Regions from separate parts of the Agromyces sp. NBRC 114283 genome, predicted to be linked through region 2. Evidence: predicted binding sites of a transcription regulator. Region 2 holds the regulator's gene; each other region holds the start of a gene.
The links. Region 2 encodes LexA, which represses DNA repair genes until DNA is damaged. Its sites were predicted from a motif close to TCGAACANNTGTTCGA; they were not measured.

Region 1 (3,268 bases), 350 kb from region 2:
CTCGAGGTCGATGGTCGCGAACTCGCGACCCGTCGAGGTGCGGCCCGCGATGCGCCCCTCGCCCGCCTTGAGCCGCGCGGTGACGTCGACCTTGCCGCTCGGCGGGGGAGGCACCTCGCTCGGACGGCCGTCCGAGTTCTGCGCGACCCAGCCGCGGTCGACCATGAAGACGTCGCCGTTGTCGAGCCGGAACGGCGTGACCACCTCGAAGCCCGTCGTGCCGGAGAAGGGTCGGTTGCGGACGACGACCTCGTCCTCCGCGAGGTACTCGCCACGGAGCTCGACGACCTGCCAGCGCTGCTCGACGTCGAAGGCGTCGAGCTCGGGGAGCGCCTCGGCCAGCGGGATCGGATCGGCGTCGTAGTTGGCGTCGATGCGGGCCACCTCCGCGAGGGCCTCGGCACGGCGGTTCAGCTGCCAGGTGCCGAGGGCGGAGCACACGATCGCGAACACGATCACGAGGGCGAGGTACCCGGCCCAGCGCGGGGCGATCAGGAAGCGCCAGCGGCTCATTCATCTCCTCCGGGAGCGGCGGCCGGTGCGACGAACCGGCTGACGGCGACGGGAAAGCTGCGGGCCTCGACGAAGCCGCGCAGGTACTCGACGTGGTCGTCGCAGGCGAGCCAGGTCTTGGTGCGGCCGTCGGTGTGGATGCGCGGATTGCTCCACTCGACCCGCCACCGCGCGGGCGCGCTGCAGCCGGCCCGCGAGCAGACGGCTTCGGCCGGGCCGCCGCCCAGTCCGCCGATCATGCTGCGCCCCCGGCAGATGAATCGGGTCGGTCGGCGTCGTCGCCGCGGGTCTGCGTCGGCGCGGCGGGAAGCGCCCGCTCGGGGGAGACGATCTGCCCCGCGCGGCCGGAGCCCTGCGCGTTGGCGAGCACGACGGCGACGTAGGGCAGGAAGATCGCCCCCGCCGCGAAGATCGCGAGCCACCAGCCCTGCACGAAGAGCATGGCGAAGATGCACCCGACACGGATCGTCATCGCGATCGTGTACTTGAGCATGCGCGCGCGCCGCTCCTGATCGGGGGAGGGCGGCAGCGAGGTGATCGACTGCTGCTTCATGATGGTCGCCGGGCTCTGACGGCGCTCCTCCTCTCAAGCCTACGTCCGTCTCGGCCGAGCGGATGCCGGGAATGGACGACGTTCTATGCTGGGACGGGCCTCGGGCGAGGTCCGCCTTCTCTTCCGACTCGAAATGGAGCCGATATGACGACGAGCCGCACCGTGCTGGTGACCGGGGGCAACCGGGGGATCGGATACGCGATCGCCGAGGAGTTCCTCGCGCAGGGCCACCGGGTGGCCGTCACGGCGCGCTCGGGCGAGGGTCCCGCCGGCTCGCTGACGGTTCGCGCCGATGTCACCGACAGCGAGTCGGTCGACCGCGCCTTCGCCGAGATCGAGGCGGAGCTCGGGCCGGTCGAGGTCGTCGTCGCGAACGCCGGCATCACCCGCGACACGCTGCTCATGCGGATGAGCGACGAGGACTTCGAACAGGTCGTCGACACCAACCTCGGGGGCGCGTTCCGCGTGGTGAAGCGCGCCTCGAAGGGCATGCTGAAGGCCCGCTTCGGCCGGGTCGTGCTCATCTCCAGCGTCGTCGGCCTCTACGGCTCCGCCGGGCAGGTCAACTACTCGGCGTCGAAGGCCGGCCTGGTCGGCATGGCTCGCTCGCTCACCCGCGAGCTCGGCGCGCGCGGCATCACCGCGAACGTCGTGGCGCCCGGCTTCATCGAGACCGACATGACGGACGCCCTCCCCGAGGCGCAGCAGGCCGAGTACAAGAAGAACATCCCCGCCGGCCGCTTCGCGGTGCCGAGCGAGGTCGCGAAGGTCGTCGCGTGGGTCGCCTCCGACGACGCCGCGTACATCTCGGGCGCCGTCATCCCCGTCGACGGCGGCCTCGGGATGGGGCACTGAGCGGAGCTGGCCTCACGCGTGTCTTGCGTGGCGCGCCTGGTCCGACGTCTTCGAGTTCGCAAGCGCGCCACTTTGGTGGTGAGTTTCGAAGCTGTGTTCGATAGTGTCGGGGTATGCCCGATGCGCTGCACCCCGACGACCCGGCCGACCCGGCCGCGGTCAGTGCTGCCGAGTGGGCTGAGGCTGAGTGGGCTGATCCTGATTGGCCGTCGTTGGATGGGTGGCGGGTCGCGTCGGCCGCTGGCGGGTCGCGGGCCGTGTTCGCCGAACTCCAGGCCACGCTGGATGCCGCCGAGGGCGCCCAGTTGGAAGCGAATCGCATGCAGGCCGTGCAGCTCGACGCGTACCGGCAGGCGTTCGCGCTCGCCGACACCCACCCCGAACTCTACGTCCACCCCGACGCGCACCACACCGAGTCCCGCGGCGGCATCCCGGTCGCAGAGCTCGCCGCCCGCTCGGTCGCGGCGGAACTGTCGATGCGGCTGCAACTGCCGGCCGCGACGATCCGCAACCGTGCCCACCACGCTGCTGTCGCCCACCGGTATCTGCCCCGCCTGTGGGCGAGGTTCCGTGACGGCATCGCCTCGTACGCCGAGGTACGTGCCGCGCTCGACACCCTCGACGGAGTACCCCTCAACGACCCGCACCGCACCCCGGCCGATGCCGCCCGGCACGCCGCCGCACTCGCAGAGTTCGACGACACCCTCGCCGGTCTTGCCGGCACGATCCCGTTGCCCCGGTTCCGGCAGCGTGCCCGACGGCTCCGCACCCGACTCGAACCCCCAGAGACCGCAGCAGCCCGACACCAGCGCGCCCACACCACCCGACGGCTGATCCTCGAGCCCGCCCCCGACGGGATGGCGTGGATCAGCCTCTACGTCTCCGCCGTCGACGCGGCCCGCATCCACGCCCGCGTTCACGCCACCGCCACCCACCAGTCAGGCCAGCCCGGTGAGACCCGAACCCTCGACCAAGTCCGCGCCGACACCGCGACCGACTGGCTCACCGGCCACGGAACCCCCACCGCCGTGCGCACCGAGATCCTCATCACCATCCCCGCCTTCACCCTCACCCGCACCACCCCACCCGACGGCAGCTACACGCCGGCCGAGCTCGACGGCCACGGCCCCATCGACGACGACACCGCCCGACACCTCTTCGCCCACGCGCCCACCTTCCTCCGCCTGATCACCGACCCCATCACCGCCGCCCCACTCACCCTGGACCGCACCCGATACCGCACCACCACCGCCCAACGCCGCTGGCTCACCCACCACTACGGCACCTGCACCAGACCCGGCTGCACCAGACCCGCCCACCAAAGCGACCTCGACCACCTCCACCCCT
Region 2 (3,268 bases):
TGGCCGACGAGCAGCGGCTCGACCCGCGCCTCGCGAGCTGGCTCGCGTTCGCCGATCAGAAGGTCGCCCAGGTCGCGACGCTCGCGCGCGGGCTCGCGCACGGCCGTCAGGCGATCGAGTCGGAGCTCGCGGATGCCTCGGCCGCCCTCGTCGACCGGGCCGGCGCGCCCGGGGTGCGGGTGCCGGCGGTCCGCGAGCGGCTGGCCGCCCTCTCGGACGCTGACTTCGCCCGCGTCGACTACGACGCCCGCGTCGAGGCCCAGCTCGACCTCGGGCTGCCGGAGCTGCCGACCACGACGATCGGCTCCTTCCCGCAGACCGGCGAGCTCCGGCGCGCTCGCGCCGCGCTCGCGAGCGGCGAGCTCGACGATGCGGGCTACCGCGCGATCATCGAGCAAGAGATCGAGCGGGTCGTGCGCCTCCAGGAGGAACTCGGCCTCGACGTGCTCGTGCACGGCGAGCCGGAGCGCAACGACATGGTGCAGTACTTCGCCGAGCTGCTCGACGGCTTCGCGGTGACCGAGCACGGCTGGGTGCAGTCCTACGGCTCGCGCTGCACGCGCCCGTCGATCCTCTGGGGCGACGTCTCCCGCCCCGCCCCGATGACCGTCGGCTGGTCGGCCTACGCGCAGTCGCTGACCCAACGGCACCTGAAGGGGATGCTGACGGGGCCCGTGACGATCCTGGCCTGGTCGTTCGTGCGTGACGATCAGCCGCTCGGCGACACCGCGCGCCAGGTGGGCCTCGCGCTCCGCGACGAGGTCGCGGACCTGGAGGCCGCCGGCATCCGGATCATCCAGGTCGACGAGCCCGCGCTCCGGGAGCTGCTGCCGCTCCGCCGCGCGGAGCAGCCGGCCTACCTCGAGTGGTCGGTCGGCGCGTTCCGGCTCGCGACGGCCGGGGCCGCACCGGCGACGCAGGTGCACACGCACCTCTGCTACTCCGAGTTCGGCGTCGTCATCGACGCCATCCGGGGGCTCGACGCCGACGTCACGAGCATCGAGGCCGCGCGCAGCCGCATGGAGGTGGTCGAGGACCTCGGCCGCAGCGGCTTCGACCACGGCGTGGGTCCCGGCGTGTACGACATCCACTCGCCCCGGGTGCCCGGTGAGGACGAGGTCCGCGAGCTCCTGGAGCGCGCGGTGGCCGAGGTGCCGGCGTCGCGGCTCTGGGTGAACCCGGACTGCGGGCTGAAGACGCGCGGCTACGACGAGACGGTCGCCTCGCTCACGCACCTCGTCGGAGCCGCCCGCTCGGTGCGGGAGTCGCTCGCCCGCGGCTGAGTGGGCTGGCCGGTCGCGGCGCTGTGCACGCGGAACGGCCCGGGATGCGAGGCATCCCGGGCCGTTCCTGGCGTCTGGGGGCCTCAGACTGCGCGGAGCACCGCGACGACCTTGCCGAGCACCTCGGCGTCGTCGCCCAGGATCGGCTCGAAGGCGCTGTTGCGGGGGAGCAGCCAGGTGTGGCCGTCGCGCTGCCGGAAGACCTTCACCGTGGCCTCCTCGTCGAGCATGGCCGCGACGATCTCGCCGTTCTCCGCGGTGCGCTGCGAACGCACGACAACCCAGTCGCCGTCGCAGATCGCCGCGTCGACCATGGAGTCGCCGACGACCTTCAGCATGAACAGCTCGCCCTTGCCGACGAGCTGGCGGGGAAGCGGGAAGACCTCGTCGATCTGCTGCTCGGCGGTGATCGGGATGCCGGCGGCGATGCGGCCGACGAGCGGCACCATCGCGGCGTCGCCGACCGGGATGGGCTCGCCGTCGCTCGGCTGGCGCTCCTCGGTGCCGGGGAGCTCGATCAGCACCTCGAGCGCGCGGGGCCGGTTCGGGTCGCGCCGGAGGTAGCCGGCCAGCTCCAGCTGGTTCAGCTGGTGGGTGACGCTCGAGAGCGAGGACAGGCCCACGGCGTCGCCGATCTCGCGCATGCTCGGCGGGTAGCCCCGCGTCGCGACCGAGCGCTGGATGACCTCGAGGATCGAGATCTGCTTCGCGCTCAGGCTCTTGCGGCGGCGCGCACGTGCGGCCGGTTTGCTGCCCTCGGTCTCGGTGCTCACGTGCTGACGCCCCTCGTCGGCGGTCTTGCGACCGGAATGTCGGTGGTCCCTGATGGACTCTGTTCTGACATTCGAAACTGTATCCGCGCAACGCGGGTGCGGCAAACATTCCTTCGAGTGTGTCGCGAATCCGATGCGGCGCAATGTTCGAAGAACGGCTTGCAGATTCGAACAATCGAAGATAGATTCGGAACACAGCTTCGCATCCGGCCCTCCCGGCCGAGGGCCGGGTGCGATTCTCCTGGAGGTGTTGAGATGAGCGCAGTCATGGCGAGCGGTGCCGAGTTCACCGCGAACGGTTTCGCAGGTGCCCGCACGCGGCTCCGACTGACTCGACGCGGTCGCGTCGTCTTCACGACCCTCGGCGCGCTCCCGCTCGTCATCTGGGCCGCGTTGAGCGTGCTCGGTGCCGGCGTCGCGGCGGCGGACGACGCCGTCGGCGGCTCGGGCGCGAGCTTCGACTACGTCACGGTCGGCGCCGGCGACACCCTGTGGGAGATCGCCGAGGCGACCGACCCCGGTGCTGATCCGCGGGTGGTCATCGACGACATCATCCGACTCAACGGGCTCGACTCCTCGGTGGTCGAGCCGGGCCAGCGCCTGGCCCTTCCCGCCGCGAACTGAGCGCTCCGGTGCCGCCTCAGCGCGGCGTCACGGCGCGGAGTCACAGGGGGTCGCGCATCACTAGCATGAAGTGGTGACGAGCTTCGAAGATCTGCCCATCCGCGACGACCTCAGGGGGCGCTCGCCCTACGGCGCTCCGCAGAAGGTCGTTCCGGTCGCCCTCAACGTGAACGAGAACACGCATCCGATCCCCGAGGACGTCGCGCACGACATCGTCGCGCGGGTCGCGGCGGCCATCCTCCAGCTGAACCGCTACCCCGACCGCGAGTTCACCGAACTGCGCGAGGCCTTCGCCCGCTATCTCGGGCACGGGCTCACGCCCGAGCAGATCTGGGCGGCGAACGGCTCGAACGAGGTGCTGCAGCACCTGCTGCAGGCGTTCGGGGGGCCGGGGCGCCGGGCGCTCGGCTTCTCGCCCACGTACTCGATGTACTCGCTGCTCGCCTCCGGCACCGGCACCGAGTGGATCGACGCCCCGCGCGACGCCGACTACGAGTTGTGCGCCGAGACGGCCGTCGCGGCGATCGAGCAGCACGATCCCGACATCGTCTTCCTCTGCGCGCCGAACAACCCCACCGGCACTCCGGT
Region 3 (3,268 bases), 1.5 Mb from region 2:
GCGGACTCGGATGATCCAGCCGTCGTCGTGCACCCGATGATGGTGGTGGCTGCAGAGCAGGATGCCGTTGTCGAGGTCGGTCGGTCCGCTGTCGCGGTTCCACCACGCGATGTGGTGCGCTTCAGTATGGCTCGGCGGCCGCATGCATCCGGGCCAGGCGCATCCGCCGTCACGCTCGGCGAGTGCGACTTTCTGCGCGGGTGTGAAGAGTCTGGCGGAGCGGCCGAGCTTGAGGGGCAGTTCCCCTCGACCGATCAGCATGGGCGAGATGCCCGCCGAGCTGATGAGCTCTCGGACCGTTTCCAATGAGACCGGCTGCTCGATGCCGTCGATGGATGCGGCACCCCGCCCGGCGGCGAGCGCCTCGGCATCGGCACGGACCACGACCGTCACGGAGCGGAGCGTCGGAACGTTGGAGCAGCCCAGGGCGTGGCGGGCGAGATCAGTGAGCGCATCGGCATTCAGCTGCGCGACCGTGCGTGTCTCCGACGTCGCCTGATCGCCCTCCGTCTCGGCTGGCCGTGGAGCCCGGGCGTCGCGCGCGCGGTGCAGCTCGGCGCTGACGAGCGCGTCGATCGCGGACTTCACGAGGGCGCCGCTCACTGGGTCGAATGCGCCGCGCACATTGACCATGCCCGCTCGGTCCTGCCAGATGCGGAGCCCGCGCCTGGCGCGCAGCTCGTCTTCGCGCGGCTTGACGCCATCGGGATCGAGCCGCGCTTCGAGCCGCTTCACGAGCAGGCCCAGGCCGTCGACCCCGACGACCGGGGCACGCTCGACGAGAAACGCCTCGGATGCCGCGAGCTCCTCGGGGTCGGCTCGCACTTCGACCCGGTCGAGGAACCGCCGGATCACGTCGGCCGCCTCGATACCCACGACACCGTCGTGAAGCGCACGCGCCAGCGAAGGCCGCTTCGGCGGCAGCAGCTCGGCCGTGAAGGAGGAGCGCGTAGCCGTGGCGCGGCCGACCGCGACGAGCCGGGCCGCCTCGACGTATCGACCAGCAGTGAGGTGTGCGATCAGCCGCTCGGGCGTGGTGAAGCCTCGCGCCTTCGCGAGGTCGTCGCCGGCGATGCCGCTGCAGCGATCGTCGAGCTCGGCCGCCACCCTCGCCTGCAGCGACTCCGCGAGCCGGGAAAGGCCCGCGATCGCCTCGGCCACCCGCACCAATCCGTCGTCGCTCATCGCTCGCACATCGCCCTCGGGCTGCGAGCTCGCACGCGTGAGCGCACCCTGCCACACCGCCTCGACGGCGGAGGCGGCCGCACTGAACGCGGCGAGTGCCGCCGGAGCGGTGCTGGAGTTCGTCATGCCTCCATCGTCCCAAACCGGCCACGAGATTCGAAGCTCTGTTCGACGATCGCGCCACTTCGAGATCGCGCCACTTCGGGCTAGGCGCGGGCGAGCGAGTCAGCGAGGCTGTCTCGCACGCACCGGGGTGACGAAGCGACCGATCACCGCGCGACGCCGCCCCGGACACCATCCAGACAGCTGAGAGAAGGGCCCCGAACATGCAGAACTCCCCCAGCCGAGCCAAGGGAAGGGCGCGCCCACCGCCTACCCCTGGCGCGAGGCGTACTCCGGCGCGAGCGACAACGCACTGAACGTGAACGGGCGGTCGACGCGGATGAATCCGAGCGGACAGTGCTTGACGCCCGCGGGGATGAAGGCGGAGCCGGACGTCGTGATGATGCGGCGCTCACCCTCGATCTCGAGATAGATCTCGGCGCCGAGATCCCGGGGGTTCTCGGGGTCGCTGCCCGTCCAAGTGAGCACCTCGTCGTAGTCGTGCACGTGCTCGCGCACCCACGGCGTCTCCTGATCGACCTCGGTGATCCAGACGTGCGTCATGTGAATCGTGCTCTCGGCCTGCGTCAGTCGGCCGACGAGCTCGAACCCCTCGCCGATGTTGTCCGGGTCGGGGATTCCGGCGGCTTCGCCTTCGTCGGTCCAGACGACGTCGAGCAGCGGGAGGGTCGTGTTCAGGAGTTCGTCGATGCGCGCCATGTCCTGACGCTAGGCGCGAACGAAGGACGGATGAAAGGCCGAGCGCGGGACTGTGCAGCGAACGGCAAGCCGTGATGCACGCCCAGTCAAGGCTCCAGCCGCAGGTACGGCTGCACGCCCGGGGACGGCTGCACGGCCATGCACGGCCGCACCCCCAGGCACGACCACACGCCCATGCACGACCGCACCCCCAGGCACGGCTGCACGCCCGCGCCCGCGCCCACGCTCGACCGCACGCCTACAACCGCACGAACGCCACGTCGCCGAGCACGGCCGTGCCTGCTTCGGCCGACGCCTCGAGATCGACGACGGCGCGAATCCGCCAGTCGTGGTGGCCCGCGGGGTCGTCAACGGTCTGCTCGGCGCGCCAGATCCCGGCCGAGGCATCCGATTCGTCGATCGTGACGAGTCGAGGCGAGCGCGCGGCGGGTCCGGTGCCGATGGCATCGTGCTCGGCGTAGTAGGCGTCGAGGGCGTCCGGCCAGCCGGCGTCGGGGTCGAGCTCGACGAGCTCCTCCTCCCGATCGAGGGCGGCGAGCTGCACGCGCCGGAACAGCTCGTTCCGCACGAGCACCGTGAACGCCCGCCGGTTCGTGACGACCGAGGGCGGCGCGGGCGGCACGACGGGCGCCTCGTCCTCGGGCAGGTGCGCGGCGGGGTCGATCAGTTCGGCCCACTCGTCGACGAGGCTCGAGTCCACCTGGCGCACGAGCTCGCCGAGCCATTCGATGAGGTCGAGCAGCTCCTCGTTCTTCGCCTCCTCCGGCACGGTCTGCCGGATAGCGCGGAACGCGTCGGAGAGGTACCGCAGCACGAGCCCCTCGCTCCGGGCGAGCTGGTACAGCGCGACGTATTCCCCGAACGACATGCTGCGCTCGAACATGTCCCGCACCACGGTCTTCGGCCGCAGCTCGAAGTCGCGCACCCAGGGCTGGCTCGCCGCGAAGCGTTCGAAGGCGTGCGTGAGCAGCTCCTCGAGCGGCTTCGGCCACGTGACGTCCTCGAGGCGCGCCATCCGCTCCTCGTACTCGATCCCCTCTTGCTTCATCGCCGCGACGGCCTCGCCGCGCGCGCGGAACTCCTGCTGCGAGAGGATCGGCCGCGGGTCGTCGAGCGTCGACTCGATGATCGAGACCACGTCGAGGGCGTAGTGGCCGGTGCCCTGCTCGCTCGTCTCGGCGTCGAGCAGTTCTATCGCGGCGAGCGCGAACGGCGAGAGGGGCTGGTTCAGGGCGAAGTTCGGCTGGAGTTCCACCTCGAG

Region 1: the regulator LexA is predicted to act here: its motif matches at 2,007-2,022, upstream of QSJ60_RS11380 (HNH endonuclease signature motif containing protein).
Region 3: the regulator LexA is predicted to act here: its motif matches at 1,342-1,357, upstream of QSJ60_RS05510 (HNH endonuclease signature motif containing protein).

Annotation. Positions count from the first base shown of each region.
Region 1 is NZ_BSQP01000001.1:2,355,486-2,358,753, forward strand. It holds gene QSJ60_RS11360 (SURF1 family cytochrome oxidase biogenesis protein) at 1-513, opposite strand, end outside; gene QSJ60_RS11365 (hypothetical protein) at 510-752, opposite strand; gene QSJ60_RS11370 (DUF3099 domain-containing protein) at 749-1,066, opposite strand; gene QSJ60_RS11375 (beta-ketoacyl-ACP reductase) at 1,211-1,921, shown strand; gene QSJ60_RS11380 (HNH endonuclease signature motif containing protein) at 2,035-3,268, shown strand, end outside.
Region 2 is NZ_BSQP01000001.1:2,704,401-2,707,668, reverse strand. It holds gene metE (5-methyltetrahydropteroyltriglutamate--homocysteine S-methyltransferase) at 1-1,283, shown strand, start outside; gene lexA (transcriptional repressor LexA) at 1,367-2,056, opposite strand; gene QSJ60_RS13055 (LysM peptidoglycan-binding domain-containing protein) at 2,312-2,680, shown strand; gene QSJ60_RS13050 (histidinol-phosphate transaminase) at 2,754-3,268, shown strand, end outside.
Region 3 is NZ_BSQP01000001.1:1,161,560-1,164,827, reverse strand. It holds gene QSJ60_RS05510 (HNH endonuclease signature motif containing protein) at 1-1,185, opposite strand, end outside; gene QSJ60_RS05505 (hypothetical protein) at 1,558-2,007, opposite strand; gene QSJ60_RS05500 (DEAD/DEAH box helicase) at 2,246-3,268, opposite strand, start outside.